4 regions of the Glutamicibacter arilaitensis Re117 genome follow, and region 1 is predicted to be linked to each of the others. Evidence: riboswitches for the same ligand, from Rfam matches in the RefSeq annotation. Region 1 holds a riboswitch; each other region holds the start of a gene.

Region 1 (7,713 bases):
CCCGGCGTCCGTCTTGACGAGCTTGGTGTTGGTGCTGCCCAGGGCGTTGCCGCCGCGCTCGGTGGCGGCGTTGCCGAAGATCTCCCCCGCAAGCACCCGCGGGAACCAGCGGTCCTGGAACTCCTGCGGCTGCAGGGCAATCGTTTCCACAAACGAGAAGTGGCTGCGCAGCAAGTGGGCTACGTTGGAGTCGGCTGCCGCCAGCTCGATAAGCAGGCGGAACAGGTGCTCATGGCTAACCGGCGAACCACCGTGGCTGGCTGGCACGCGCAAGGTGGTGAATCCTGCGTCCTTGAGCCACTGCACCTGCTCGAAAGGCAGAATGCGCTGCTGCTCGCGTTCGGTAGCGCCCTGCGCGATACGGGCAAATACCTGGCTGAAGTGTGCCAAAAGTTCTTGGTAAGCGGCCTCGGTGTGCTGCTGAGCGGAAGGGCGGAATGTTGCCAAGGCTTCAGTGCTCATGGATGCTCCTTGTAGATTTTGGAATTGGTGTGAAATGGCTAGACGGTACGCGTATCGGCCAATTCGCGAAGTACCTTGCCGGGATTCGCTGCAAGCAGGGTTCTGGTGTACTCATGCTGGGGATTGGAATAGATTTCATCGACGGTTCCCGACTCGACAATTTGTCCACGGCACATCACGCCAACGCGGTGGCTGATCCGTTCCACCACATGCAGATCATGGGAAATGAACAGGTAGGTCAGTTGTTCTTCGCGCTGCAACTGGTCGAGCAACTCAAGTATTTGTTCCTGGGTGAGTACATCCAGTGCGCTCAATGCTTCATCGAGGACGAGAATTTTGGCACCGCTTGCCAGAGCCCGGGCAATGGCGACGCGCTGGCGCTGTCCACCGGAAAGTTCTGCTGGGCGTCTTCCTGCTAGCTGTTCAGGCAGGTTCACCTGTTCCATCAACTGCGCTACTCGCTGGGCACGCCAAGCGGAATCACCCAGACGGTAGTTGACCATTGGTTCAGCGATGATCGAGCCGATCGACTGTCGCGGGTCCAGAGCGGAGTCGGGGTTCTGATAGACCAGTTGCGCGTCCCTCCACAGGTCATAGCGCTGCTTGCCGCTGATGTTGGCGACTTCTCTCCCGTTGACCCGCACGGATCCTTCGGTGGCTGGATGCATTCCCATGATGATTTTCGCTGTTGTGGATTTTCCGGAGCCGGATTCACCGACCAGCGAGAACGTGGTGCCTCGCTGCACTTCGAAACTGACGCCAGAAAGAACCTGGTGCTCGTTGCTGCCTTTGCCGAAGACCTTGCCGAGTCCCTCCACTGTGATCGCGATGTCGTCTGAGGTTGAAGGTTGCTGCCGGTCCTGATGTGCATAGGCCTGATCGAGCAGTGCCTTGGTGTACGGTTCAGTGCTCTGTGCAACCAGCGCCGGAACGCTGCGATCTTCGAGGACCCTCCCCGAATTCATGACCAGTACCCGGTCTGCGATGTCAGTCGCAACAGCCAGATCGTGAGTTACGAAGAGTACAGTGGTTCCCTTCTTCCGGGCCAGCGATACGAAAACTTCCAAAACCGTGCGCTGGACGGTGACGTCCAAGGCGCTGGTGGGTTCATCCGCAATGAGCAGTTGAGGATTCAACGCGAAGGCAATGGCAATCAATACACGTTGCTTCAGCCCGCCAGAAAGCTCGTGCGGAAATTGATCCAGCCGGCTTTCCGCCCGGTCGATGCCAACGCTCTGCATCAGTTCGATTGCCTTAGAGCGCCATTGGGCCTTTGGCACTGAGCGTGACGGATGCAAACGGAATACTTCGATGATCTGGGAGCCAATGGTCTTCACGGGATCCAGCGAGGCGCCCGGGTCCTGCGGGACCAAGCCGATTCCGGCACCACGAATGGCACGCCAGTCGGACAAAGAAAGATTGGTGACTTCAGTACCGCCGAAACGCACGCTTCCCTGGACCTCCGTCCCCTGTGGCAATAGGCCAATCAGGGTCTTGGTCAGCGTTGATTTGCCCGAGCCGGATTCACCGACAATGGCAACGATTTGTCCCGCTGGAATTTCCAAGTTGATGCTGTCAGCAGCTACGGTGCCTTGGGCATACTGGACTGTTAAGTCCTCTATGCGGATCACCGCAGAAGAAGCGTTGCTGGTTGCGTTCATGGTCTTGTCCGTTCATCGAAGAGTAGAGCTAGAAGCGGAATGCCTTGTTGATGGCACGTCCCAGTACGGCTGTCAGCATGACCGCCGACACGATGACCAATCCCGGCAATGTCGTCAGCCACCAAGCCACCGAAAGGTACTGGCGGCCTTCGGAAATCAGCAGTCCCCATTCAGGGGTTGGCGGTGGCGACCCGAAGCCGAGGAACCCTAAACCGGAGATCGCAAGAATTGCAGCACCCAGATCCACAGCTAGCAAGGACAGCACCGGACCGACGATATGCGGGATGATGTGCCGACGCAGCACCGTGAAGTACTTCCCGCCACTCATTAACGCTGCCTGCACGAAATCTCGAGAGCGGACCCTCAGCACCTCTGTGCGCACGAGGCGTGCGAATGCAGCGATCGAGGCGATGCCTACACCCAGGCCCAAGGACAGCGGTCCAGGTTCAGTCGCGGTGACCAGAATCAGCGCAATGAGGAAGGCCGGAACTGCCAGGACAATATCGACAAATCGCATTGCCACGGTATCTGCGAAACGTCCAGCAGTGCCCGCCAGCAGACCGAGGATCGACCCGACAACGCTTCCAACCAAGCACGCCAGGCCCGCGGTCAGCAGCGTCTGGCGCGTTCCGTAGACAACTCGGCTGTAGATGTCACGCCCCAGATGGTCGGTTCCAAACAGGTGATCCGCGGATGGCGCTAGCAGCTTGTCAGCCGGCACACCAGTAATCGGGTCGTGGCCCGTAAAGAGCGATGGAAGAAAAGCCCACGCCACAAATACGGCCAGCGGAATGAGAACCCACCAGGCGGCAAACCAGCGTGCTGCTGGATTTCCTATTTTGGTTGCAGGCTTGGTTGAAGCCATCGGCTGGACATCACTGGCCACCGATCCAACGTGTTCGGTTATGAGACTCATTAGTCCTACTTTCCTTACGCAACAAGCGAGCGGGTTGCGCCGCTTGTTGACGTGACGATGCGTGGATCGAGCTGCGGGTGGATGAGATCAACGAGCAAGTTGACTGCGGTGAAAACGACCGCGGTCAGCAGCACCAATCCCTGGACCAGTGGAATGTCCTGCGCCGTCACTGACTGCAAGATCAGCTGGCCTAATCCCGCGCGGGAAAACACGGTCTCGGTGATGACGGAACCAGCGAGCAAGGCACCAATGGTGATACCGGCAATGGATAGCGCGGCCGGGGCCGCGTTCTTCAAGGTGTGCCGGTAGAAGATCCATGCTTCGCTTGCGCCTTTGGCGCGCAAAACTTCAATAAACGGTTGCCTATTCACTTCCTGCACGCTCTTGATCAGGACCTGGGCAATCGGAGCGCTCAGGTGCACGGCCAACACGAAGATTGGCACCGCCAACGACATGAACGATCCATCCGGGAACAGCGACATCACGCCGAGCTGCACGGCCAACAGCTGCAAGAGCAGCAGCCCCAACCAGAAAACAGGTATCGAAACCATCAAAGGTGGCAGGTTCAGCAGCGCCTTGCGCAACTTCCCGCCTCTGGCTAGGCTCGCAGCCGACGCGATGATCAGGGCGAATACCACTGAAAGAACGAATGCACTGCCAGCCAGAATCAAGGTTGATCCAGCGACTTCCCCGATGCGCGTTGCCACTTCCGAACCATTGGATAACGAATATCCAAGATCCCCGCGAAGCAGCCCGAGCAACTGCGAGAAGTACTGCACGAAGAGCGGCTGGTCGTATCCGTAGTATGCCTTCATCTGGGCAATGGTGGCCGGATCCGCCGCCGAGTCAGTGCTCAGGAAGATCGTGACCGGGTCATTCGGCAAGGATTGCACGGCAATGAAAACCGCTGTGTAGGCAAGCCAGATGACCAGAAGCGCCTGTCCCAGTCGTTTTACGATGTAAGTGCCCATGGATTTGGTTCCTAGCCTTCGCTCTTCCAAGCACCTTGGAAGATGGGCGCGGTACCGGAAGTGAACTCGACGTTCGCCGAGCTATTGGCGCCATAGACCTGGACTTCGTCCCAAAGAACCAGCGTCAGGGCCTTGTCCAGCACCAGGGCACGCTGTTCTTCTTCGACCAGCTTCAGGTGTTCCTCATCGGTGGTCGCCGACTGCTCTTTGGTGAAAAGCTTGTTCAGTTCAGGATCAGCGCGAAGGGTCTGGTTGTTGTTCGCAGGTGCATAGACCGGGCCCAGTCCGCCGTACGCAAACTGGCGAGTTCCGTAGAACTCCACCTTGTCGTCGACAAGTGCGTTGGTCAGGAAAGTATTGTCCGCCGCGCGGTTGATCAGCTGGACGCCGATCTCGCGCCATTGCTGCTCAATCAGTTCGAACGCTGGCTTGATGACTACGGAGTTATTGGAGGTGGAAACCGTGACTTCCAGCTTCTTCCCGTCCTTCTCCCGAATGCCATCTGCGCCCGGCTTCCATCCGGCCTCGTCCAATAACTGCTTGGCCTTTTCCGGGTTATAGGCCAATTCTGCTGACAGGTCTACAAACCCTGGTGCCTTGTGGTTGAGGATCGATCCCGAAATGACATAGCTATCCGAGAGAACGGTGTCTTTGATGGCCTGGCGGTCGATTGCAACCTGGAGTGCCTGGCGGACTTTGACGTCTTCCAGCTTTCCCGAGCCAATGCGCACGGCCGCGTGGTTGGTGGTCAGGTCCACCCCTTCGGCGGCATAAACCTTGCCGCCGCTGGAGGCCAGCACCTGTTCGTCTACCGGCTGCAATCCTCGGACGAGATCCACCTGCCCGGACTGGGCGGCGCCGGCACGGCTAGCGACCTCTGGAAGGTACTTGATAACCAGGGTATCCAGGTAGGCATCGCCCTGGTTCGGGGCAGTTTCTGGCGCCCAGGCGTAGTCATCCCGGCTGCTGAAAACGACTTCTTCATCAGGCTTTTCCGATTCGAAGACGAATGGGCCGGAGCCAACAATCTTGGAGATCGAAGACTGCGCGGCATTGTCCAGTTCAAGGGTCTTCGGGGACACCAAACCAGCAGTTACGGAGGAAGTCGATCTAAGGAAATTGGCATCTGGCCGCTTGAGCGTAACCTTTACCTTGTTGTCCCCTACGACCTCTGCCGACTTATAGGCAGCAAAGTCAACGTTTGGCGCAATCTGGGCAGACTTGATTCCCTTTCCAAGGGCGTCCAGGTTCAGCTTCACAGCCTCAGCATCCAGCGTGGAGCCGTCTGAGAAAGTGACACCGTCGCGAATGGTGAAGGTGAACTCCGTCTGGTCTTCATTGGCTTCGAATTCGCTGGCGATCCAGCCAACCAGTTTGCCGGCTTCCACATCGTAGTAGGTCAGGCGATCAAGCACTGAGTTCAGAACATTCGCTTTCTCATAGAAGCGTGCTGCCTGAGTCTGCCAATTGTTGATAGGGGTAACTTCAGCGAAGGTGAAGGTGCCACCTTCAACCGGAGTCTCTGGATCGGCTGCTGCTTGCGCTGCGCCAGTCTTAGTGGCGTTGCCTCCGCACGCGGTGAGCGACAAGCCCAGAACGGCAAGAATCGCAGTGGTCTTCAGTCCAAAATGTGCTGTACGCATGATTTCAAATGTCCTCTCGGTTGGTGACCCGAGGATTACGCCTAGATTCGCTGCACGTTCTGCCATGATTTGGGGGAATACTCTTGGCGAGTTTCTCCCTGCAGACCGTCGTGAAAATTAGCAATCTCCATCGGTCCCGGCCTTAGCACCGCTCCCGTTTACGGGTGGTTGCTGCGACTTCAACGAGCCAGGTCTCTCGGTCGCTCTGGATGGGGTGTCCGGCTGTACCGGCCGAACAATTCAAGTCTGCAACCCGTGAATTCAGCAGACAAGCGTTACGTAAGACAGCGGTCATGAAGTCACACAACGCATCCTGAAATGCCCGATGTTCGTCATATTGGGCGTAATGCACCGTCACAAGTCCAAGGGTTAAGCATCTTGACGGAAAATCCTTGACACTGCCAGCCTCGGCGGAGAAAATGTGCCATCTGGAGCGCGAAGCGGCTCGGCACCTGTCGGTGCCGAGCCGCTTCGCGCTCGCCGATCCGCACGGCGCAATGGCAGTTCCGTCAGGAACCGGAGACCGGGGTGAGCACTCCCTGGACCAGCGGATCCTCGGTCGTGGCCAGGTACTCCTGCAGCCGCGGATCGGAGAATGCTTCCACCAGCTTCTGCGCATCGGCGCTCTTGGCGTACTCCGCGCCCATGACCAGGCGGGAGGCGAAGGTCTTGGGCGGCTCGGGGAACAAGATCCCCTGTTCGCGGTCGACCTTGCCCGCATCGAACTGGGAGACGTAGCCGATCGCCACACCGACGTCGTCGAGCATGCGCGGCATCGCCAGCAGGTCGGCTTCCTTCAATTCGAAGCCCCGGGGGTTATCGATGACATCGGGGATCTTCGCGGTGCGCGGTTCGATGTCAGGGTCCAGGCCGAGCAGGCCCTCGCGTTGCAGCAGCCACAGCGCCTGGCCCTGGTTGGCCACATCATTGGGCAACAGCAGCGAGGCGCCACGCGGGATGTCCTCGACCGAGTCGTAATGGTTCGAATAGAGCCCGAAACCCCACTGGAAGAGCTCCACCGTGGGTTCCAGCTCGACCCCGGCAGCCTCAGCGGACTGCTTCATGTACCACTGGTGCTCGAAAATCGTGGCATCGAATTGGCCGCTGGCCACCGCCTGGTTGGCCTGGATCGGATCCTGCAGCCCGACCTTCTCGATTTCGATGCCGTAGTCCGGCGCGATCTGCTGCGCCACGAAATCCAGGATCTTCTCCTCCCCGGCCATGGCCGGTTCGAAGTGGACGGTGAACTTCGTCTGGTTTCCGGCGGCCGAAGCGGCGGCAGGGGCGGAGCGCTGCTGGCCCAGCAGCACGCCGAGGATGAGGGCGGCCACGGCCGCGAGAGCGGCGATGGTCCAGGGAAGGGCATTGCGGTTCTTGCGCAGCGTGAAGCCGTGGTCGTGCCCGGTGTGCGGTGTAGTCATGGTCTCGCTCGTTCGTTCGTCGTTGGTGTTCAGGGACGCGCCAGGGCGCGGGCGATGCGGTCGCCGAGGAATTGGACAATTTGCACGGTCAGGATCAGCACCACGATGGTCGCCAGCATGACGTTCATGTCGAAGCGCTGGTAGCCGTAGGTCACGGCGAGATAGCCGATGCCCCCGGCCCCGATGGTCCCGGCGATGGCCGAATACTCGATCATCGAGATGGTGTTCAGCGTGATGGCCGAAGCCAGGGCCGGCAGCGCCTCGCGGATCTGCGTGGTGCCGATGATCTGCGCGGCCGAACCGCCGGTCACCAGCCCTACGGCCAGATTGTGCCTCGGCAGGTCGTTCAGCGCGTTCTGCACCAGCCGGGCGAAGAACGGGATGCCGGCAATGGTCATGGGCACGGCGGCCGCGGCAATGCCGATGGTGGTGCCGGTGACCCATTTGGTGAACGGTATGATCGCTGCCATCAGCACCAGGAACGGCAGGGAGCGCCCCATGTTGGCGATCCAGCTGAGCACCGCATGGAGGCGCGCCCTCGGGAAGAGCCCCTGCCGATCGGTGTTGTATAGCGCGATGCCCATCAGTCCTCCGAGGCTGATGACCAGGGCCATGACGATTCCGACCATGGCCCAGGTC
Region 2 (7,713 bases), 360 kb from region 1:
GCTGCAGCAGGGCAAGGACATCGCGGTCGCCCAGGACCTCGATTGGTCGAGCGAACTGGCGATTGAAACGTGTGGTGTTCAAGAACAACGCTGGTGCCACAAGCGAGAGCAGTGCACCAAGCTCGGAGAGGTTATTCTCCATCGGCGTACCGGTGACAGCCAGCTTGAAGTTGGTTTGCAAATTGACAGCGGTACGGTGTGCCTTGGTGGACTTGTTCTTGACGAACTGAGCCTCATCGAGGATCAAGCCGGCAAAGCGCTGCGCCTCGTAAATCTCGTCATTCAGGCGCAGCAGGGTGTAGGTAGTAAGAATGACATCGTAATTCTCGGCTAGCTCCTGCAGCTTTCGCGCTGAAGGCAAAGTACCTTCGACGCTGACAACCCGCAGCGACGGTGCGAACTTGTTGATTTCCATTTCCCAGTTGGAAACAACCGAGCTCGGGGCAACCACTAGGAACGGCAACTGGGTGCGCTGCGTCGCAGGCAGCTGGGCGCAGGCCTGCGGGTCAGCCCAGAGCTTGTGGGCATGCAGGATCAGGGCGATCGTCTGCAAGGTCTTACCCAAGCCCATGTCATCGGCGAGGATGCCGCCAAAACCGCCTTCATACAGACGGGAGAGCCAATGGAATCCCTCAACCTGATAAGGGCGCAACTGGGCGTTGAGCGTATCGGGCACTTCAGCATGGTGCGCTTCGGCGACTTTGAGCAGCGAGCGCATGCGTGCGATAAACAGATCGGCACCATCGATGCCTTCGGCCATCTCATCAAGCTCTTCAAACAACGAGATCTGGAAGACCGTCAGCTTCAGGTCTCCCTCCTTCGGCTTGTCATTCATTGCCTGAGCTTCGTCCACTAGCGCTTTGAGCTTGGCGAACATCGGGTGATTCAATGAGAACCAGGTGTTATCAGGCAAGCGAAGCTTCATCCGGCCATTGCTCATGGCCTCGACAATCTGCGCAAAGGGAACTTCATGGTTGCCCACGGTGATCAACAGGCCAAGATCCAGCCAGTCGGTGCGTTCGTGGTTCACGGCGTTGATCTTCAGCTGGGGCAGCTCCCGCAGCTGGCGGAAAGTTGGACGCGACCCCTTCTCAAGCAGCTTGATCCCTGGAAGCTGTTCCAGTTCGGGCAGGATTTCAGTGACGAAATCTATGGTGTCATCGCGGGCATAGAACTTTGGCGACAGGCTGGGATTGCCGCCTTCTTCATGAGCTTCGAAGACTTCATGCACAGCGCTTCGAAGCAGTTCCTCGGCCTCGAAGTCGTATACCTCTTGATCGCTGGGAATACCCGGATAGCGGATCTCGAAGTCGACCGATGCGGTGTCGTTAGGTTCATCCTTCTCGTTGAACTCCCGCTTGTACGCCACGGTGACCTGAACGTACGGAGGGTTCAGAACCGGCAGCTCCAGCTCTTCGCTCGTGCTTCTCAGCTCGAAACGCCGAGCCAAACGAGGGTAGGAGGACTCGAAGAAATTGTTGATCTCAGACTTTGGCACGGTAACTGGCCTGCGGTCAACGTACCAACGCCGATGCGCGTCAGGGATCGGCTCGAGACTTGGTGCAAGCCAAATTTCATCAGGCTGGGCCAGCTGAGCGTAGAAGCCATGCTCGGCAATGACACCGCTTGGAGCCTCAGGTTCAAGGACCAGATCCTGATTGGCAATGTGCAGGACTCCGTCCAACTGCAGGTGCTGTTCGTTCAACGAAGCACGCATGCTGAAGCTGGCTGGATCAACGATGCGCACGCGCTGCTCATTGCGGGTGGTGATCAGCGGGATGCCCAGCTCATCGGCCTGTTCGAGCAGTGGCCAGAGCAGGTCAGAGGCGTACTCATCCAAAAACAGCCAGTCTTCATCGACTTTGAACTGCAACTGGGTATCGCTGCGGGCCATCGAGGCAAAACGGGTAAACCAGTGGTGCTGGGCACGCAGCAAGTTCCAGCCGTAGGTCTTGAAGCCTAAGGTCGTCCAGCGAAGCTGGCCGCGAACCCAACGGCCCTCGGTATTGCGCACCATCGGGCGAACACCCAAGCGGAAACGCTTATTGCGGGTCGGGTGGGGGATGGTGCCAGTTGGCATCCACTGTTGCTGCTGGGTGGTGTCCTTTGAATCAAAGAGCAGGAACTGAAGGGCCATCGGCACCACAGCATCGTGCTGGGAACCGAGCAACCCGTCGGCAGGACCAGGTTCGGATTCTTCAAACCAGGAATCTATTTGTTGGGACCAAACGGTGTTCAGCTTTTCTTCCTGAGCCGGCAAAGTTCGCGGTTGTGAAGCGATCTTGTTGGAGATGATGGCCAGTGCGGCGATATGCGAGCAGATGCCAGGCGCGTCGCAGGTGCACTCGCAGGAATCGATCTTCCACTCTTCGTTGTCCAAGCGCACTTGAATCATCGGAGCGTACTCTTCACCGGACTCGGTGACGGTACCTTCGATTTGTTGGGCGTCTTCGTCGAATTCCACGTCAACCACGGAATTTTCTTCTGCAGCCAGGGTCTTTCCGTAGAAGAAAGGCGCGTTGCCCAGAAAAGCCAGTAAATGGCGGGCATCAATGGTTGGTGGAACAGATTCACTCATCCTCTCATCGTTTCACGTTCAGGGCCGTGGTGAAAGTTGAAGAGCTTTTCTGTGAATAATCACTATCTGTGACGTAGCGTGTAGCTATGTCCCAAGTGTGGCCCTACCTTCCAGCACGAGCGGTGAACATAACATCGCTCGTTGAGTTCGATCGGCTTGCAGCCGAGGCGTTGGCATCTCACCGCGCCCGCGGGAAAAATTGGCGCGTGCACCGCGTTGATCTGCGCGAACGGGATACCGTGCTCAAATCCCTGGACCTTTCCGAAGCACTGTTCATTGATTGCCAATATTCCTCCCAAGGCCAGCAGATCGTGCAAGCCACCGGCGGTCTATGCATGAGTTCGGGGTCCGAGCTGCCCTTTGAAACTGGTGCCCGGGATTTGTATTCAGCCGATGAGCTGTACTCGGGAATTCGGACCCAGACCTACGAACATGTGCCTGATGCGAAGATCTACGCGTACTCGCAACAGCATGTCGCGGTGAACGGCAATAGCGATGACAGTGCGCTGTCCAAGACGTTGCATGATCACCATATTGGCCAGGCGCTGGTCTCAGCGGTGTATGAAGGCATGTTCCAGGACACTCCGATCATCGGGGTGATGGGCGGCCACGCGATGAACCGCGGCACTGTCGAGTACGCGCGAGCTGTAGAGCTGGGGCGGATGATTACCCGGGCGGGCTATGCGGTGGCTACCGGCGGTGGGCCTGGCGCAATGGAAGCGGCCAATGCTGGAGCGTGGTTGGCTGACTATGAACCAGAGGACATCACTACGGCGTTGCGGATGCTGGCCGAGGCGCCGGATGCGATCCACCAGCGTACCGGTTGGGCAAGAACTGCGTTGATGGTCAAAGAACGCTTCCCCAGCCAGCGCCAGTCCCTTGGCGTGCCGACCTGGTTTTACGGTCATGAGCCGCCGAACCTGTTCGCCACCGGGATTGCCAAGTTCTTCACCAATTCCATTCGCGAAGCTATTTTGCTGGAGCAATCCAATGGAGGGCTGGTTGTCCTGCCGGGGGCCGCTGGCACGGTGCAGGAAATCTTCCAGGACGCCTGCGAAAACTATTACGCCACTGGGGCCCGAGTGGTGCCGATGGTGCTCATTGGCAAGGACTACTGGACCAAGGACCTGCCGGCGTGGCCGTTGCTGCAAGCACTGGCCAAGGAGCGGGTCATGGAGCAGAAGATCGCGCTAGTGGATACGGCCGAAGAAGCCATGGCGTTCATCGAATCCATGACGACGCTGCGCCGGCGCACCCGGCATCCACAGGGCAGCTGAATCAGGCATGGAAAATGCCGGTACAGGCGAAGCTGTACCGGCATGCGCAAGGTGTCGGGCCGCTAGCTGACGCTGACGTCGAAGATCAGGCCCAAGCAATAGGTGACGGCAGCCGCTCCCCAGCCGATGGCCAGCTGGCGCAGGCCTCGTTTGAATGGGGACGCGCCGGAGAGCAAGCCGACGATGCCGCCGGTAATCATCAAGGCGATGCCAACCAGCACCACGGAGATGATGACTGCGCTCAGGCCGGATAGGCCGAAGATATAAGGCAGGATCGGCACAATAGCGCCGGACGCAAAAAGGAAGAACGAGGTAGTGGCCGCTCCGGTCGCCGATCCCAGCTCTTCATGTTCTTTTTCAAGTTCTGCGCTGCGGCCTTCTGGGTTCAACGAGAAGCCGGGATTGCAGTCACAGGTGAACATGCCCATGCGTTCGGCCGCACGGTGCTCGGCATCCTCATCGCTCATTCCTCGGGCCTTGTAGATCAGCAGCAGCTCGTTGGCATCGAGGTCCAGGTTCGGGGCTGCAGTGAGCGTGACCTGGGTTGGGCGCGAAGCGGTCAGCAGCTCGCGCTGGGAACGTACTGAGACGTATTCGCCAGCGGCCATGGACAGCGCACCGGCCAGCAAACCAGCAACGCCGGAGAACAGCACGAAGGTTGCCGAGACACCGGTGGCGCCGATACCCATGATCAGCGCCAGGTTGGAAACCAGCCCATCGTTGGCACCGAAGACCGCGGCGCGGAAGTTGCCTGAAAGACGTGCGCGGCCAGCGGTAGCCAGCGCACGGACTACTTCCTCGTGGACCTGTTCGTCGGCTGCCATCTGTGCGGTGGCATCCTTGTCATCACGGTAGGGGGAGCTGCTTTCCGAGCGCTGGGCCATGGCCAGCACGAACACCGAGCCCAAGTGCAGTGCCAGGAAACGCAGCATGGTGCGGCGCAAGGATGGACGAACGTCTTTGACGTGTCCGCCGAGCTTGGTCCGCCAGTGTTCTTCGTGGCGTGTTTCGGCTTCGGCCAGGCCTAAGAGGATCTGCCGTTCCTGCCCGGTTTTCTTCTCCGCGAGGGCACGGTAGATGGCCCCTTCGGCGATTTCGTCGGCGAGGTATTGCCGCCATCGCTTAATCTGAGTTTTGCTTGGTTCGCTTGCTGAGTGCTGTGACATCGTGAAGATGACTCTCCTAGTACATGGAGTTTCCCAATGAAACCCGTGGGTCGGATCAGCTACCCAGTTTAGTCAGGGCTCCGTTGCTTGGGAATTTGGCAAGGCTAAAAGCAAATTTCTTGCCTGCAGGATCTGCGATTGCTGGCACTACGAGCAGCAAATTTGATGTTTCCGGGTCGAAGATCGGCCGTCTCACGCCCCGGGCAAGGAGTCGTTCAAGCCGCAGCGGATCCGCTACATATCGGATATGCCAGTGGCCTTCGGCTTTGAACTGCACCTGTCCGGTCTGGCGGTCGATGATTGGCAGGATTGGATACGTCATGGGGCTGCATCTCTCTGGCGAGCTCTTGCCCGTGCAACTGTTGATGCGCGGACCGCTTCCTCATCCGAACCACCCATGAACTTGGGGTTGGTGTGCGGCCAGTCGGAGCTTGGCGCCGCATCTCGTGAAGCAACAATTCTGATGCTACTGCCGGGGTGGGGACTTGAAGAAGTCATGGGGCGAAATATGACTGCCGCTTCGCTGCTGGAACCAGATGCAGTCGGCACACCAGGCCATCGAGCTGTTCACGACTCATAGGCAGTTCCCTAGGCATCTTCGGTGGGGTGAACGGGGCAGAATGAATGCCGATAGAGATCACCGCGTGTTTACCATTGGTAAACTTGCTCCGCAGGCCTTGAAACCGAAATGGATTGGGCTTTGCCGCTATGAGAATCGTCGATGGAGCCAAACGATGAAAACCTTGCCAGTTGAACCAACCGGTGCAGCGATCAATATTGGCGCGCGGCTGCGCGGGGTGCGCCAAACCCAGCGCATGACCATTGACCAAGTCGCCGAGCTTTCGGGACTGACCAAGGGCTTCCTCTCACGCGTCGAGCGCGACCTGACCAGCCCGTCGGTCTCGACCCTCTTGCGGCTGTGCGAAGTACTGAGCATTGAAGTCGGTACGCTCTTTGAAGTTCCGGAAACCAAACTTGTGCGACTGGAGCAGGCTCCTCGCGTTTCCCTCGGCGGTGATGGCATCACGGAGCAGCTGGTTACGCCTCGCAGCGAAAAGCGGGTGCAGATGATCCGTGCCGAGATCGCGCCGAAGGGCACCGGCGAAGCGGAACTGTATTCGGTGGATTGCGAGCTGGAAGTGCTGCATGTGATTGGCGGCAGGTTCGTGCTCGTATTACCTGATCAACGAGTGGAACTCGAAGCTGGCGACACTATAACTTTCCCCGGCCGTGAGCCGCACAGCTGGGAGAACGAGTCCGACCAGACCGCCGTGGTTACCTGGACGCTGATTCTCTAGTTGTCCGTCTCCAGCTTCTGTTCTGGAGGTGGGACAGTCCCTGCGCAGCCTTGCGTTGGCTGGTGGGCCGGCAAACCGCGTATTCTAGAAGCATTGCGTTGATTTGGGCGCTGGGATCGATAAGTGATGGGAGAGGTGTGAAAACACGGGAACCGACCACAACGCATGACCAATTGCGCAGCATCAGCTGGTGGGCTTCGATACTTTTCGGTGTCCTTGTCGGCACCACCCTGACCTGGATCCGCACCCAGCGCAATTTCTTTTTCATCGGCGCTGCGATTCTGGCGATCGTGATCGTGACCATCGGGGTGCGCACGATTCGCCGCCGCGCACGCTTCCCACTGATGGCCCAAGCGCATACCTCGTGGGTCTATATGTTGTGGACCGGGGTCTTGCTGATCTTGGCTGGACCAGTTCAGCTGGTGTACGTAGCCGATGATCTTTCTGAACTGACTATCAAGTCACTGATCATGTCCGCAGGTTTTTGCCTAGGTATCCATGAGGTCGATCGTGCGCTGGTTAAAGCCAGCAAGAAGCACTCTGACGAGAGCTGATCATCTTCATTGGGCGAAATAGCCTGAAATATAGTCAAAACTCCAAGACTTTGGCACCACGCGCTGGAAGTGCTTGCCCAGCAGAATCGTAGTTCTGCCAGCTGAACGCCAAGAACATAGTTGAAGCGAACGCCGCCACCCAATCCCGGGTGGCGGCGTTCTACATTTCTCCTGGATTCTTGTGGCGGAGGAAGCCTGATCTTGACGTGATCCAGCAGACAAAATAGCATAATAGAAAACTGAAGTTTCGTATTAGACAACTCTGGCTTTTGTGCTGTTGTGTCTTGGGGAGGAAGTTGCGATGAAGGAAATCCGTATCGAGGAAAATGGTCGTCTAGGGCCCATCAATGCTGCGATGATTCCGCGCTATGCAGGAGGCGGCACCTATGCCCGGCTTCCACGACTGGACCAAGTGGAGAAAGCCGACATCAAGATTGTCGGAGTGCCGTTTGATACCGGTGTTTCCTATCGTCCCGGTGCCCGCTTTGGTGCCAACCACGTACGTGAATCCTCGCGCCTGATCCGCCCCTACAACCCGGCGACAGATACCTCGCCGTTTGCGCAGAGCCAGGTGGCTGACGCAGGGGACATGGCGGTTAACCCGTTCAATATCAATGAGGCCATTGAAACCATTGAACACGAGGCACTGGAACTGACCAGCGATGGCTCCACCCTCGTCACCGTTGGTGGCGACCACACCATCGCGCTGCCCTTGCTGCGTGCCGCTTCGCAGCGCGCTGGAGCACCAGTTGCCATGCTGCACTTCGATGCGCACCTGGATACGTGGGATACCTACTTCGGCGCTGAATATACGCACGGCACTCCGTTCCGCCGTGCTGT
Region 3 (7,713 bases), 1.0 Mb from region 1:
GCCGCGACCTCGGTGAAGATGGAAGGCCAGGAATCGGTGATCCTCAAGAAGGTTGCCGGTTGGTCCGTAGGCATGTTGCTGGTGCTGTGCTGCTTGGTGTATCTGCAGTCCACGCCGGTACTGTCCTGGATGCTGCCATAGCCCTGACCGGCTAAAATAGATCCGATGTCAATGAACCCAGCTCCGCGTGCGTACCAGATCGTTCTCCAAGCAATTGAAGAGGATCTGCGCACAGAGAAGCTATCCGTAGGGGACCAGCTTCCCGGCGAGCGTGCGCTCGCGGAGCGGCATGGGATATCGCGGGCTTCGGTCCGCGATGCCATCCGCATCCTTGATGTGATGGGTATTATCAAGACCTCTGCTGGCTCCGGGCCGAACTCCGGAGCGGTGATCATCTCCAATCCCTCGGCCGGCATTTCGCAGGCCTTGCGGCTGCACTTGGCAGCCAAGGGGATCAACGTCCGCGAGATCGTCGAGTCGCGCATCCTGCTGGAAACCTGGGCCGCGCAGATGAACCCCCGCGACCCGGTCTACGCCCAGCAGGTCATCGACCGCACCGCGGTGCTGATCATGCGCATGGACGATCCGCAGCTTTCCCGCGAGTCATTCCACCGCATTGACGCCGAGTTCCACGTGCTCCTGGCCTCCATGGCCGGGAATTCGGTGGTTGAATCCATGATGGAATCCCTGCGAAACTCGATCAGCGACTACGTCTCCGACTCGGTGCCCAGCGACGAGGCCTGGCAGCCGGTGGTGCGCGTGTTGCGCCGCCAGCACAAGGCCATCCACCACGCATTTGCCACCGGGCAGCGCGAGCGCGCAGCCCAGCTGCTCGAAGAGCACATCAACTGGTTCTACTCGCAGACCCGCTAGCGCCCACAGCTAAACTTCGACCGTATAAGTCGGACTTTATTGCCCCTCGACCCTTATATATCTGATATATTCTTGGACAGCGACGGGGCTACTTTTTCGGATGCAACAGCAGGTTCATATCGCAGGTCAGTTCCCGTCGATTTACCATCGAAACTTCTTGCGAGGGAATTCATGAGCCAACTTTTTGACCTGTCCGGACGACTGGCCTTGGTCACAGGGTCCTCCCGCGGCATTGGCCGCGAACTTGCTAAAGCACTGGCCGATGCCGGTGCCACCATCATCCTGCACGGCCGCGATGCGCAAAGGCTTGACAAAACGGCCGCCGAATTCGCCGCCTGCTACGGCGCAGAAAGAATCCATAGCGTCTGCTTCGATGTCACCGATGACGCCGCTGTGCGCGAGAATATCGCCGCCATCGAAAAGACCATCGGCCCCATCCGCATCCTGGTGAACAACGCAGGCATCCAGCACCGCGTGCCCATGCTGGAACTGGAAGTCGCCGACTGGCAGCGCGTGATCGATACCAACCTCACCAGCGCCTTCTTAGTAGGCCGAGAAGTCGCACGTGGCATGGTAGAACGCGGCGAAGGCAAGATCATCAACATCTGTTCGGTGCAAACCGACCTGGCCCGACCCACCATCTCCGCCTACACCGCGGCCAAGGGCGGACTGCGCAATCTCACCCGCGCCATGACCGCAGAATGGGCCGGAGCAGGACTTCAGATCAACGGCATCGCACCGGGCTATATCCACACCGAAATGACGCAGAATCTGGTGGATGACGAGAAATTCAACTCCTGGATCCTGGGCCGCACCCCGGCTGGCCGTTGGGGAACCGTCGAGGACCTGGCAGGCCCAGCAGTGTGGTTGGCCTCGGGTGGATCGAACTACGTGAACGGGCAAACCATTTTCATCGACGGAGGCATGAGCGTTGTCGTCTAGCACCCTGTCCAACATGACCTTGGCCGTCGTGGCGCACGCGGCCGGGGACCTGCGCATCGAGCAGATCGAGCTGCCAGCACCGGCAACAAATGAGGCACGCATCGCCATCGCGTACGGCGGCATCTGCGGATCGGACCTGCACTACTGGAGCCACGGCGCCGCCGGGGAATCCATCCTCAAAGCACCGATGATTCTCGGACACGAGATCGTGGGAACTGTCATTGAAGCCGCCGCCGATGGCAGTGGTCCGCCAGCCGGAACCAAAGTTGCGGTGCACCCTGCAACACCAGGGGAGACCGGGGAACCTTATCCGGAGGCCTGCCCGAACCTTTCACCGGGATGCACCTACCTGGGCTCGGCTGCCCGCTACCCGCATACCGAGGGCGCCTTTGCGCGCGAGGTGAATCTGCCCTCCCGGATGCTTCGCGAACTGCCTGCCGGACTGTCGCTGCGCGACGCTGCGCTGGCCGAGCCAGCCGCAGTGGCTTGGCATGCGGTATCGCGAGCCGGCGAGGTTGCCGCCAAGAAGGCGTTGGTCATTGGCGCTGGCCCGATCGGAGCGCTGGCCGTGGCCGTGCTCAAGCGTGCCGGAGCCGAGGAAATCATCGCGGTGGACATGCACGATAAGCCGCTGGAAATTGCCAAGGAACTGGGTGCCACATCCACCTTGCGTGCCGATGACCAGGATGCAATTGCCAAGGTGAACGCCGATGTGGTGATCGAGGCCAGCGGCAATTACCGCGGATTGGCCTCGGCGGTGCGCGGTGCTGTGCGCGGCGGGCGCGTGGTCATGGTCGGGTTGCTGCCTTCGGGAGAGCAACCTGCACTGATTTCCCTGGCGATTACCCGCGAGCTGGAACTTGCCGGGTCCTTCCGCTTCAACGGCGAAATCGACCAGGTGCTTGCTGCCCTGGCCGATGGCTCATTGCAGATTTCCGCGGCGGTAACCCACGAATTCCCGGTGGCCGAGGGCCTCGAAGCCTTTGAAACAGCCAAGAATTCTTCGAAGTCCGGCAAGGTCTTGCTGAACTTCCTCGGGTAGTAGCCCGCCTTTACCGCAAGTGCGCCGCCGCAGCCCCCGAAGCCAGGGCCCGCGGCGGCTACTTGGTTGGTTTAGCGGACGTTAATTGGCCGCTGCAATGCTCACCGCGGTACGCACCGGTACCGGGTTGGCGAACAAATCCAGCACGGGGCAGTGGGCGTCCACTGCCTGGCGCAGCTCCTCATAGCGTTCGGCCGATTCCGGGCCGGCAATCTGGATGTCCAGATCCACAGAGGAGAAGCCCGGACGGATGGCCTTGTCGATGCCGAACAGGCCGCGGACATCGAGGTGGCCATTGGCCACAATCTTCACGTCGTCCACCTGGATGCCAAGGTTCTGGGCATACAAGCGGTAGACCACGACCTGGCAGGAAATGAGTGCGCCCAGCGCGTATTCCACTGGGCTGGCGGCCACGTCGTTGCCACCCAATGCGGCAGGCTCATCGACCTGGAAGGAATGCTTGCCGGACACAATGTTGCTGGCTACCGAATCGAAGCCCTCGCCTTCGACGGTGAACGTCAGCTTGGCGCTTTGCGGGGCGGCTGAAATGCGTTTGCCCCAGCCATGGCCTGCTTCTTGCAGGCGCTGGGCGCGGTCCTCGGAAATGCTGAGGGTAGATGCTGCGTTAGTCATGGGAATTAATCCCCTTTCTGGCGCAAGGGGCGCCATCGCTTACGCACCTTGGCGGTCAAGATGCGTCGAATCTTCACCTGGGGCACCCCGCACAATGACGAAGGAGGGTTGCCGTCCACTCAGCCAGGGCTCAAGCAGTGGAACTCGTGATTCAATGGTTCTTTTCTACCGGCCACGTTGCCTGTGAGTAAAGGGCGGGGTAACTTTTCTTCACTAAGCATCTTGTCGGGGAGCTGGCTAAGATGGAATTTAGCTTTCGGGTGCCCACTGCACGAACAACGAACGGCGAGTATGGAATTCCAGCTGACACTTTCTGCGGCCCAGACACTGGTGACCGAATCCGAATACGACTTGGGTCAGTTCCTGTGCGATTCCGGAAAAGTGCAGATTGCCAACCGGGACATGCAACCCGGCTCCACCCGCATCTCGGCAGTGGTGCTGCGCGATTCGGTGATGGCCCAGCTGGAAATCCACGGGGGCAATATCAGCTTCAGCAGCTTCTGCGGGAAGCATCCAGGTGTGCAGTCTTGCGAGGATGTCGCCGCCTTGCTCATCGAGGTGACTACCGAAGAGGACCAAGGCTTCTACGTTTCTGATTCCGGGGTGGACCCCCACGCGTGGAAACGCAACAGCAAGCCGCAGTGGGAACACACTTTGGACCGCCTGCTTCCAACTATTGTTGATGAGCCGCTGGCAGCCGAAGAACCACTGGGGCTGATCCTCAAGGTGGTCAGTGAACCACGCTACGGCGGCGAGGACGCGCTGACCTTGCAGGCGCGTCCGGCCCGCCAAGGCACCAAGAGCCCGTGGATCCAGACCGGGGTCAGCTGGCGCAGTGTGGCCTTCGACGCGCGATTTTCCAAGAAGCAGCGCCGTGCGCTGGTTGAACTGGACCGGCTGCGCGAGCACGTAGAACAAGATACCTACCGCCATTCCTGGGATCCCAAGGACTGGATCTCGCTGATGAACCTGCCCGGCCAGGACCTGCTGGATGCCTTTGAATCCCTGCGCGAAGCCGGGGTGCAGATCGTCAACGGCGGTTCAGCGGCCAAAGTGCCAGTAGAGTTCAGCGAGCAGCCAGCCCTGGCCCATGTGGATTTGCGGCGCGGTGAATATGGGCTGGTCATGGAAGGCAAACTGCATGGACCAAGCGCAGAGCATACCTACCTGCTGCCGATAGGCAACCCTCCGACCTTGCTGGCCTATGCCTCCAGCCCCTTGCCGAAGTCCAAGCAAATCGGTTTGGCACTCTTTGCTGAACCGGTGACGAAGGAACTGGCGACGTTTATTGAATCCGGAGCGCAAACCGTTCCGCAGCAAAGCATCGAACTTTTTGAACAACAGCATCTGGACCGGTTGCGCCTAATGGCACCGTTGAAAAGCGAAGATGAAAGCTACCCGATTCCGGTTCCAGCACGTCCTAGCCTCAAGGTCTGGTTGGAGAGCATCCAAACTCCACTAACCGTGCGCTATTCGTGGGAATACACCAGCAAGGGACCGCGCCAGCGTGCAGTCGAAAAGGAGATCGCCGATTCGGTCCAGGATAAGCTCGGTGCCCAGGCTTCCTTGGGCCAACTGACTTCTTCGGGTATTTTCCCGTCCAAGGAATTCACCACCTCCGAGTCCATCGACTTCTTGGTCTACGTCTTGCCACTGCTGGCTGAGCATCCCGATGTGGTCATTGATGAGCAGAACAGGCTCCCGAAGTACCGGATCAATCATGAGCCAGCCACCGTCAGTGTTGAAGCTGGGGAAAGCACCGGAGACTGGTTCGACCTGTCGGTGGAAGTGCTTATCGATGAAATCAAGGTTCCGTTCGCCCAGTTGCTGGAGGCCTTGACCAAGCAAGACGAATACCTCATCTTGGATGACCTGACGGTCATCCCGATTGCTGGTGCCGACTTCACTCAGCTGCGCCAGCTGATCACGGAAGCCGGGGAACTGGGCACGGTCCAAGGCGAAACAATTCGCATCCATAAGTTGAGCATCGACTGGTGGCAGGAACTGGTTGATCTGGGAATTATTGAAGCCCAGCACAACCAGTGGCTGCAGACCATGAAAGAGCTGGACGGCAACGAACAGATGCAGCCGGTCGAGCTAGCGGAGTCCTTCAACGCCCAGCTGCGTCCTTATCAGAGCCAGGGCCTGTCGTGGCTGAACTTCCTGCGCGTCCACGGTCTGGGCGGTGTGCTGGCCGACGACATGGGGTTGGGCAAGACAGTTCAGCTTCTGGCTTGCCTTGAACAAGCCCGGGTTGAAGATCCAGCGCAGAAGTTCTTGGTGCTGGCCCCGACCTCGGTGGTGGGCAACTGGATCAATGAAGCGCAGCGCTTTGCGCCTCAGATGAGCGTCACCGGCATAACCTCGACGGCTAAGAAGAGCGGACAGAGCATCACCGAGCAGATCGGCGACGTCCAGCTGGTCGTCACCAGCTATACGATCTTCCGCCTGGCCTACGAAGATTTTGAAGCCGCCGGTTTCAGCGTGATGATCATGGATGAGGCGCAGCAGCTGAAGAACCACGCTTCCAAGGGCTATAAGCAAGCACGCCAGCTGCCGGTTCCGTGCAAATTCGTGGTCACTGGTACCCCGATGGAAAACAACCTCTTGGAACTGTGGGCGCTGGTCTCGCTGGCAGCACCGGGCCTGCTGGGCGGGGCGAAATCCTTCAAAGATAATTACCAGAAGCCAATTGCCGACGGGGACCAGCAACGGCTTGAACGGTTGAAGAGCCGCCTGCGTCCGTTCGTGCTGCGCCGCACCAAGGAGCAGGTCGTTCCAGAGCTTCCAGCCAAGACAGAACAGGTGCTGGAAGTTGAATTGGAGCCCGGGCATCGCAAGGCTTATGACCGCCGTTTCCAACGGGTACGCCAAGAAGTTCTGGGCTTAGTTGATGACGTGGATTCGAACCGATTCAAGATCCTGCAATCGCTGACCCTGCTGCGCCAGCTTGCCTTGGACCCATCCCTCGTGGGGGAGGGCGATGCCCCGAGCGCGAAGTTGGAAATGCTGCGAGAGCTCATGGCAGATGCGGTCTCTGAAGGGCACAAGATTCTGGTCTTCAGCCAGTTCACCGGCTTCCTCCAAAAGGCTCGCCAGGTCGCTGAGGAGCTGGGTATCGACCACGGGTACCTTGATGGGGCAACCAGTGGAGTAAAGCGAAAGGAACTGATTGATGGCTTCAGCGCAGAGCAGTTCCCGGTCTTCTTCATCTCGCTGAAGTCTGGCGGCTTCGGCATCAACCTGACTTCGGCGGACTATTGCATCTTGCTGGATCCTTGGTGGAACCCGCAGGCTGAGGCGCAGGCTATTGACCGTGCTCATCGCATCGGACAAACGCGTCCGGTTTATGTGTATCGCTTGGTAGCAAAAGACACCATCGAATCCAAGGTGCTGGCGCTGCAAGCCAAGAAGACCCAGCTGTTCAATGATGTCTTGGGAGAGAGCGCGGAGGCAGCGCAGAGCACCTCATTGAACGCGAGCGACTTCTTGGCGCTGATGGAATAAGCGGGCCACGAACTTGAAGTCTTGAAAACCTAAGAGTTTCCTAGATCTGGGTGCTCGAAAGTTCGCTAGAGAATCTCGTCGAAGCTGGTATTCAGACGGTGCAGCAGGTCGCCGAAATTCTTCAATTCGGCAGCTTCCCACTCTTTGAGTTGGCGGCGCAGTTCCTGACGCAGCGTGTTGCCGCTGGTACGCCACTTTTCCTTGGCACGAGTGGTCGCCGAGACCAGCTGGGCGCGGCCATCGGATGGGTCCTGGGTACGGGTGACAAGTTCCAAGGACTCAAGATGCTGCACTAGGCGCGAGACGGTGGCTTTATCCAGGCGCAGCTTTTCTGCCAGGGCTCCTTGTTGCTGTGCCTCGTCACGGATGACAACTGCAAGCAGGCGGTATCCCGGATCCTGCAGATCGGGATGGATGATCTTGGCGCGACGGATCAGCATCTGGCGGGCGCGCAATAAGATGGCCGTGAATTCATCTTCAACGGTCTGCATCAAGTCTTCTTCGTGCATGGAAACCATTCTAAAGTTCAATGTTCTCCAAAGACGATTTTGACGGGCTTGATGCTCAACGCTCCGGGCTCCGGCCATGGATATCCACCCGAGTCAGCGATAGCTCTGCGCTGGCGCCAGGACTCAGTGCAGCACGAAGGCAGGAGGGAGGTCAGCGGTTTCCATGCTATCGATTCAGTCACTGGTAATAGTGGGGTATCTTGCATG
Region 4 (7,713 bases), 750 kb from region 1:
CGGCAAAGCCTCCTGTGCCTGCGTGAAGCCTATAGAGCCTGCAGCAGGATCCGAACCCTATTGAGGAATACACTGGCAAGTTCTTCGTTCGGGCTCACCGAGGTGAAAACACCGGCCAGCATGAGAGCAGCATCCAGACGCAGCACCGCCCAAGCGGTCGTGGACTCATCGATGGTTCCGCCATAAGCACGGTAGCCGGCAAGGATGTCCATGTAGTCCAGAGCGTTTTCTGGTATCTGAGCGTATTCGCGAATACGCGCCATCTCGAGTTCTGGAGCAGCAGTGAGTGCGTTGCTCCAATCAAACAATGCCCGCGGTTCACCGGCAGCCACACGAATGTTCTGCCGGCGAATATCCAGATGCAGCTGGCTGACCCGGTGCAACGAACGTTGGAGCACCTTGGCCAGATGAGTTGGTTTAGGCAAGGCTGGCAGCTGATGATCGGTACTAATTCTCGAATGACGATCACCGATGCGCTGAGCCAGATAATCATAGATATCCGGGCATCGGGCTACTTCACTAGCTAGTGGCTCAACCTGGTGCATCTTGGCCAGGACAGCCCCCAACGCCTGCTGGTTTACCGGCGTCTGGTCGTCGTCGATAACTTCGGTGACCAGCACCGAATACCCGCCTTGATCCACCAGCTCCGTCGGATTCGCAGAAGGCACACCATGCCCCAAGGCCCAGGCGCTGAGCCGCAGTTCTTTGCGTTGGAGCTCCAAAGCCTGAATCCCTGGATTATTCACGGTGTCAAAAACACGTGCGCGAGGTACGCGGTAGCCTTCACGCCGTGTCCCTGCCCGCGTGCTGAAAAACAGGAACTCCACGCCTGCACCCAATAGCCTCAGCTCGTGCGCTCCACGATTCAGCGCAAGCTCTTCCGCTGCTTGCTGCGGGGAAGTGATCTGGGAATTGAACGTCAAACCAGAACAGCTTCCGCCGCATTCAGGATCCGCGGACCAATCTTGCGCATGAGCTTGCCCATCTTCGGGTTGTCGGTGCGCGAGAGGGTATCCGAAAGCCGTTCCAAACTCATCAACCCCAGCCAGATCTTCGCACGGCAGGCCTCATCCGGACTCGGCGCAATCAAGTCCACCATTTCCAGTCCATGCCACAGGCTCAGGTATGCGGTGTTAAGCGCAGGATCCCACGCCGCGGCCAGATCCCAGTCCAGAATGCCAATCAGTTCTTCGCCAACCCAGTGCATATTGTGCCCGGCCAGATCTCCGTGTACTAGTGCCGCGGGCACCTGTGCCAACTCATCAAGCTGTGCCCACAGGCTTCTGGCCGCCGGGCGCAGTTCATCGGGCAGGGCGTCGTAGCACTGCTGCTGGCGTTCTTCGGTCCATGGGCCGCGGAAGGCAAATGGCGTGGCCAGGTGATCGCTGATGGGTTCCAACGGAATCTCGGCCAAGTCCTTCACTACCTTGCCCAGAACTTGCGGATCTCCATAGTGCGGTTCGTGGGCACTGCCTGGAATGAATGACATCGCCACCGTACTCAAGCCATCAACGCTCAGGATCTGAGAGGTGGCCACCGGGATCTGGTAATCCAACTGGCTTTCGAGACGGTCCAGAAGGTCCAAGGTGCGGGGCATCTGCTCGGTGGCTTGCGGCGTGCGTGCCATGCGAATGGCTGCCTGCGGGTTGGCAATGATCACCTTGTGGAACTGTCCGCCCTCGTTTACTGCCGCGTCATCCCATGAGAGATCGGGGCAAAGCTGGCGGGCAATCTGCAATTCTTCTTTGGTGGCAGGTCGGCTCACTGGCACTCTTCTCATGTAGCTCGCTGGCGGTCTTGATCTCAGGCTATCGCAGGTTTGCCACGCGCTTCCTCAGTACGCGCACAGCCAGATCAGCCTATGATCGAAAACGTGAACGCTGAACAAATTGAGCAGAAGGCAACCCGCAAGACCTTCGGGTTTGAGATCGTCTTGGTACTTGCGCTGTCCTTGGGGCAAAGCGCGGTCTACTCGCTGCTCAGCTTTGCGGACAAAGTCACCCGGGCTCCATTGCGCGAGCAGACAACGTCGCTGAATAACCAGCTGAGCACCCGGGAATTCTTTGACTTCTCCTACCAGCTGCTGGACATCATCTTTGCCCTGGTTCCAGTGGTGCTGGCGTTGTATCTGATGAAGCGCACTACCGGGAGAACCATCCGCGATATCGGTTTCGATATACGCAAGCCGGGCAAGGACGCGCTGCTTGGAGCAGGACTGTTCTTGGCCATGGGCGTAGGCACGCTGGGAGTCTATGCCGCGGGGCGGGCTTTGGGCATCACGACGGCACTGTCTGCAGCGAACTTGGGAGATTATTGGTGGAGCGTGCCGGTGCTTCTGCTCTCGGCCGTACGCCATGCGGTGCTCGAAGAAGTCCTGATGCTCGGATTCCTGTTCACCTATACCAGGAAATTGAAAATGGGCCCGTGGTCCATCATCATCCTTTCCGCTGTCATCCGCGGCAGCTACCACCTGTACCAAGGTGCAGGTCCGATGATCGGCAACATGCTCATGGGCGTGGTGTTCGGCTGGATCTACCAGAAGTACGGGCGGGTCATGCCGCTGGTCATTGCGCACTTCCTGCTCGATGCCATCGGGTTCGTCGGCTATGCATTGATTGGGCCGGCCATCGGAATCGGCCAATAGTGCCGTTATGCTGGGCTGATGCAGATTACCGAGCTGAGCGAGAAATACCTCCACCAAGCTGTTGACTTGTGGGAAACCACCGGGCTGACTCGTCCGTGGAATGATCCGCTCGCTGACGCTCGACGGGCTTTGCGCGAACCCACCTCTACGGTGCTGGCCATGATCGAAAATGATCAGGTTGTGGGCACTGCGATGACTGGCCATGACGGGCACCGCGGTTGGCTCTACTACGTTGCGGTGGATCCGCGCAGGCAGGGCAATGGCCTGGGCAGGTCCTTGGTGGATGCGGCCAGCCGGTGGCTGCGAGAACGGGCAGTGCCCAAGGTGCAGCTCATGGTCCGCAGCGAAAACGCTAGCGTCATCGATTTCTATGAACCCCTGGGCTTTGAAGACCAGCAGGTCGTTGTCTTGGGCCGGCGTCTGGACCAGTCTGAGGCAAGAGCCGGAAAAGAATGAAGGCGGGGACGCCATTGTCCCCGCCTTCGTGAGTTCATTTTTGAACTTCTTACAGCACCACGGTGCCGGACTCGGTTTCAAAGGTTACCGACATGATGCCCGGAGTGCCATTCGGAGCTTCATATTGCATGGTGACAGCTCCCAAATTGACGTTCTGCGGCTGGCCGAGCCAATCCAGCACCCGTTCGCGCGAACCGGCGATGGCTATCTCGCTGATGGCACCAACCGGTTCAAGCGACTTGGACGGATGCAGGTCCTCAGTACCGTCATCCCATGAGATCAGGTATGGGCACTGCGGGTCGGCGATCAGGCCCTTGATGCCAATTTGCTGCCAGGTCAGTTCGCGGCCATCAGGGAACTTGCGGTTGCCAGGCACTGACTTGCGGCCCAGGCGGTCTTCGGCGCTGGATAGATCCTCCACCGAGACGCACCAGCCCATCCAGCCACCGCCGAGTTCCGAGCGGGCGCGAACAGCCTGTCCGAAGGGTGCCTTGTCGCTGGCCGGGTGGTTCAGCACCTCGACTACTTCCAAGTACTGGCCGTGCTTGAGCGGGAAGATGACATTGCGTGTTCCGAATCGTGGATGCACGCCACCCTTGACGAACTCCAAGCCGAGCGACTCGGAGATTCTTTGCGCGGTTGGCATCAGCCCATCAGGGCCGCATGCATAACTTACGTGATCTAGCCTCATCATGTGCCCATCATGGCAACATGTGATGACAGTCTCTACTTAGGCAACCCTAAGCGGGGTGAATGCTATCGAATAGTCTGCGGAAAAGTCCTCAAAAATACGGAATATGACCGATTGAGTCCAAGATCAAGCGCCTGCATTGCAAAGATCTTCGGTTCTCGGGCAAACTGGATGCAGGTCATGAGTCCCAGTAACAAGCCCCGGCTTACTGGGCGGCAACCCTCCACCGCGGTGGGGTGCCCCGGGTGAAGACCTGGCCCTTGAATGCGCAAGGCATCAAGGACAAGCGCGGGTTACCCCTGGAAGTTCTCTCGATACGGTGCTTCCTGTCGGTGTCTTTTCAGTGGCGTACCCCCATAGTCATGAAACGCTATTTGGAGGAAACCATGAGCAGCAACTGGTCATTTGAAACCCGTCAGATCCACTCCGGCCAGACCCCGGATCCGACAACTGGAGCACGAGCTCTCCCTATTTTCCAGACCACTTCTTTCGTCTTCCCTAGCGCCAAGAGCGCTGCTGCGCGATTCGCGCTGCAAGAATTGGAGCCGATCTACACGCGTATCGGAAACCCGACGACCGACGCAGTGGAAACCCGCATTGCCGACCTTGAAGGCGGTGTCGGAGCACTGCTGCTCTCATCGGGACAGGCAGCAACCACCTTCGCCATCTTGAACTTGGCCGAAGCCGGCGACCACCTGGTTGCCAGCCCAAGCCTTTACGGCGGAACGCAGAACCTGCTCAAGCACACCCTGAAACGCCTGGGCATCGAGGTCACCTTCGTCTCTGATCCGGATAACCTCGATGAATGGCGTGCCGCCGTCCGCCCGAACACCAAGGCATTCTTCGGAGAGAGCATCTCCAATCCGCGTCAGGATGTCCTGAATATCGAGGACATTTCGGCCATCGCCCACGAAGCCGGCGTGCCGCTGCTGGTGGACAACACCCTGGCCACCCCGTACCTGATCCGCCCGATTGAGTGGGGCGCGGATATCGTGATCCACTCGGCTACCAAATTCCTTGGCGGCCACGGAAATGCCATCGCAGGCGTCATCGTGGATTCGGGCAAATTCGACTTCGGCAAGGATGCGGAACGCTTCCCAGGATTCAACACCCCGGATGAGTCCTACAACGGCCTGGTCTTCGCCCGCGACCTGGGTGTCAATGGCATCCTGGGCGCGAATCTGGCCTACATCCTCAAGGCCCGTGTGCAGCTGCTGCGCGACTTGGGCGCCTCGGTTGCACCGTTCAATGCTTTCCTGATCGCCCAGGGGCTGGAAACCTTGTCGCTGCGCATTGAGCGCCACGGCCAGAACGCCGTCGAGGTTGCCAACTGGCTCGAAGCCCGCGGCGAAGTGCGCAAGGTTGCTTACGCAGGCCTGAAGTCCTCGCCTTGGTACGAGCGTGCGCAGAAGTACAGCGACCAGGGCGCTGGCTCGGTCATCGCCTTCGAATTGGAAGGCGGCTCAGAAGCAGGCCAGGCCTTCGTCGACGCGCTGGTGCTGCACTCCAACGTGGCGAATATCGGCGACGTGCGCTCCTTGGTCATCCACCCGGCCTCCACGACCCACGCGCAGCTTTCCGAGGCCGAGCAGGTTGCCGCTGGCGTCAGCCCGGGACTGGTGCGCCTGAGCGTTGGGCTGGAGAACATCAAGGACATTCTGGCCGATTTGGAACTGGGCTTCGCAGCTGTCGGCGCCCTTGAGAACAAGGAACTGCAGGAAACTCTCTAGGCATGGCATCCATTGTGACTACTGAAGATACTCTTCGCGCCGAAGAGCTCGCTGGCGGACAAGACGGCATTTTGCGTCGTAGTTCCGTGGGGGAGCACCGCTTTGAATTTGGCGGATACCTTCCCGAGGTGGAGCTGGGCTTTGAAACCTGGGGAACCCTTGCTGCCGACGGTTCCAACGCGGTACTGGTGATGCATGCACTGACCGGTGACGCGCACGTTGCCCAAGGCGATTCGCAAAGCGACGGCTGGTGGGAAGGTTTCGTGGGCCCTGGCGCCACGATTGACACCAATGAGTACTTCGTCGTGTCCATCAACATGGTGGGCGGTTGCAATGGATCCACCGGCCCGGCGTCCCTGGATGAGCAAGCCGTGCCCTACGGTTCGCGCTTCCCGTTCGTGACCATCAAGGACTCGGTGCGCCTCGAAGCGCGTCTGGCCAAGCAGCTGGGAATTGATTCCTGGCATGCGGTCATCGGTGGTTCGATGGGCGGGGCGCGTGCTCTGGAGTACGCGGTGCAGTTCCCGCAGCAGGTGAAGAATCTGGTGGTGATGGCATCCAGCGCGCAGGCAACTGCCGAGCAAATCGCCTTCGCCCAGGTGCAGACCCAGTCCATCCGCTTGGATCCGCACTTCTGCAATGGCGATTACTACGGCAATGAGGCCCGCCCGGACGCTGGTCTGGGTTTGGCCCGCCGCCTGGCCCACATCACCTATCGTTCTGAAGCCGAGCTCGAAACCCGTTTCTCGCGCAACCCGCAAGAAGGCGAGAAGCCAACGGGCCAGCTCGACGGAGCGCGTGGGCGTTACCAGGTGGAAAGCTATTTGGATCACCAAGCCAGCAAGCTGGTGAATCGCTTTGATGCCAACAGCTATCTCGTGCTCACCGAAGCGCTGATGAGCCACGATGTGGCTCGCGGCCATGAATCCTTGGAAGCTGCGTTGGCCCGCTTGGCGAAAGTCAACGTGGTAGTTGCAGCGGTGACCAGTGACCGCCTGTACTTCCCAGTGCAGTCGGTGAAACTGGCTTCGTCGCTGGCCAAGCCGAAGCCTGTGCACTACATTGATTCGCCCATCGGACATGATGGCTTCCTGACCGATGCCAAGCAGCTCGATGGAGTCCTTCGGACGTTGGTATTCGGAGACTGATCATCGGCCGCGTAGCCGTATCGCTTGTAAAGCCAGAAGCAGTTCCACCAGTTATCGGTGGAACTGCTTCTGGCTTTTACTAGCTAATTTGCGCTGTCGCCTGCACCGAGGGAATCATTGGGCATGGTGTTCGCAAATGGTGCAGCCGAAGGACGTTTCGCGGTGATGCCATCGCCGGAGGACTGGTGGCGCAAACGGCGCAATACCCACGGCGCCAGATGCTCGCGTGCCCACTGCAGATCTTCCTTGCGGGCTTCTCGCCAGCTGCGCTGCTCGACAACCGGGGCGATTTCGGTATCCAGCTGATGCGGGACATTCAGCGAGTCCAAGGCCATGGCGGCAATGCGCTGGTGGCCGATAGGGGAGAAGTGCAGGCGGTCCGGTGCCCACATCTGGGACTGGTGCAGCTCCTGCAGAGCCCACATATCCGCAACGATGGCGTCATGGCGTGCGGCTACGGTGCGCACGTTTTCGTTGTAGATTGCCACCTTGCCGCGGATGCTTCCAAGGACCGGGGTATCGCGGATATCGGGTCCGGTGAACAGCAGGAGCGTGGCGCCGGTGGAGGTGAGCTTGGCTACCGCGTTATCGAGGATGTCGGCAATCTTGTCGGGGTCGCCGCCAGGGCGCAGTACGTCGTTGCCGCCGGCGCAGAGGGAGATCAGATCAGGCTTCAGCTCAATGCAAGGATCAAGCTGCTCGGAAACGATTTGCCCGATGAGCCGCCCACGAATCGCGAGATTGGCATATGCGAAGTCCGGAACCGTGCTGCTCAGTTCATGTGCCAAGCGATCGGCCCAGCCAAGATGCCGGCCAACGTTTGCGGGATCCGGGTCCCCAATGCCTTCGGTGAAGGAGTCTCCGATGGCGACATAGCGGCGCCATGGATGGGCTGGGGTTTCTAGGGATTCTGTTGATTCAGGAGAAAATTCGTTTGGCACGAATCTATTGTTACCAATGGGTAACTTCTAGTCAATCATTCTCAAGGATGATTCCTGGGGCTGCTGCGCTACTCACTCAGCGCGTCCCGGCGAGCCTGCAAGT

What was found. A riboswitch is a leader RNA that binds a small molecule or an ion and turns the genes downstream of it on or off. The one in region 1 is predicted to bind S-adenosylmethionine.
Region 2: it holds a riboswitch for S-adenosylmethionine, as region 1 does, so the genes downstream of both, AARI_RS03410 (hypothetical protein) here and AARI_RS01735 (ABC transporter substrate-binding protein) in region 1, are expected to answer to the same signal.
Region 3: it holds a riboswitch for S-adenosylmethionine, as region 1 does, so the genes downstream of both, AARI_RS14975 (OsmC family protein) here and AARI_RS01735 (ABC transporter substrate-binding protein) in region 1, are expected to answer to the same signal.
Region 4: it holds a riboswitch for S-adenosylmethionine, as region 1 does, so the genes downstream of both, AARI_RS05195 (bifunctional o-acetylhomoserine/o-acetylserine sulfhydrylase) here and AARI_RS01735 (ABC transporter substrate-binding protein) in region 1, are expected to answer to the same signal.

Annotation. Positions count from the first base shown of each region.
Region 1 is NC_014550.1:280,359-288,071, reverse strand. It holds gene AARI_RS01755 (acyl-CoA dehydrogenase family protein) at 1-462, opposite strand, end outside; gene AARI_RS01750 (ABC transporter ATP-binding protein) at 501-2,123, opposite strand; gene AARI_RS01745 (ABC transporter permease) at 2,152-3,039, opposite strand; gene AARI_RS01740 (ABC transporter permease) at 3,054-4,010, opposite strand; gene AARI_RS01735 (ABC transporter substrate-binding protein) at 4,022-5,653, opposite strand; SAM riboswitch class I at 5,778-5,869, opposite strand; gene AARI_RS01730 (MetQ/NlpA family ABC transporter substrate-binding protein) at 6,163-7,074, opposite strand; gene AARI_RS01725 (methionine ABC transporter permease) at 7,104-7,713, opposite strand, start outside.
Region 2 is NC_014550.1:637,878-645,590, forward strand. It holds gene AARI_RS03395 (DEAD/DEAH box helicase) at 1-2,578, opposite strand, end outside; gene AARI_RS03400 (LOG family protein) at 2,785-3,855, shown strand; gene AARI_RS03405 (VIT1/CCC1 transporter family protein) at 3,918-5,021, opposite strand; gene AARI_RS03410 (hypothetical protein) at 5,077-5,343, opposite strand; SAM riboswitch class IV at 5,360-5,473, opposite strand; gene AARI_RS03415 (cupin domain-containing protein) at 5,756-6,319, shown strand; gene AARI_RS03420 (hypothetical protein) at 6,457-6,873, shown strand; gene speB (agmatinase) at 7,175-7,713, shown strand, end outside.
Region 3 is NC_014550.1:3,130,662-3,138,374, reverse strand. It holds gene AARI_RS14995 (L-lactate permease) at 1-141, shown strand, start outside; gene AARI_RS14990 (FadR/GntR family transcriptional regulator) at 166-873, shown strand; gene AARI_RS14985 (SDR family oxidoreductase) at 1,045-1,815, shown strand; gene AARI_RS14980 (L-idonate 5-dehydrogenase) at 1,829-2,857, shown strand; gene AARI_RS14975 (OsmC family protein) at 2,939-3,490, opposite strand; SAM riboswitch class IV at 3,521-3,642, opposite strand; gene AARI_RS14970 (DEAD/DEAH box helicase) at 3,782-6,997, shown strand; gene AARI_RS14965 (MarR family winged helix-turn-helix transcriptional regulator) at 7,063-7,506, opposite strand.
Region 4 is NC_014550.1:1,029,580-1,037,292, forward strand. It holds gene AARI_RS05170 (phosphotransferase) at 30-923, opposite strand; gene AARI_RS05175 (phosphotransferase family protein) at 920-1,765, opposite strand; gene AARI_RS05180 (CPBP family intramembrane glutamic endopeptidase) at 1,862-2,644, shown strand; gene AARI_RS05185 (GNAT family acetyltransferase) at 2,663-3,100, shown strand; gene AARI_RS05190 (VOC family protein) at 3,150-3,794, opposite strand; SAM riboswitch class IV at 3,968-4,086, shown strand; gene AARI_RS05195 (bifunctional o-acetylhomoserine/o-acetylserine sulfhydrylase) at 4,178-5,521, shown strand; gene metX (homoserine O-acetyltransferase MetX) at 5,524-6,669, shown strand; gene AARI_RS05205 (SGNH/GDSL hydrolase family protein) at 6,753-7,610, opposite strand; gene AARI_RS05210 (SHOCT domain-containing protein) at 7,679-7,713, opposite strand, start outside.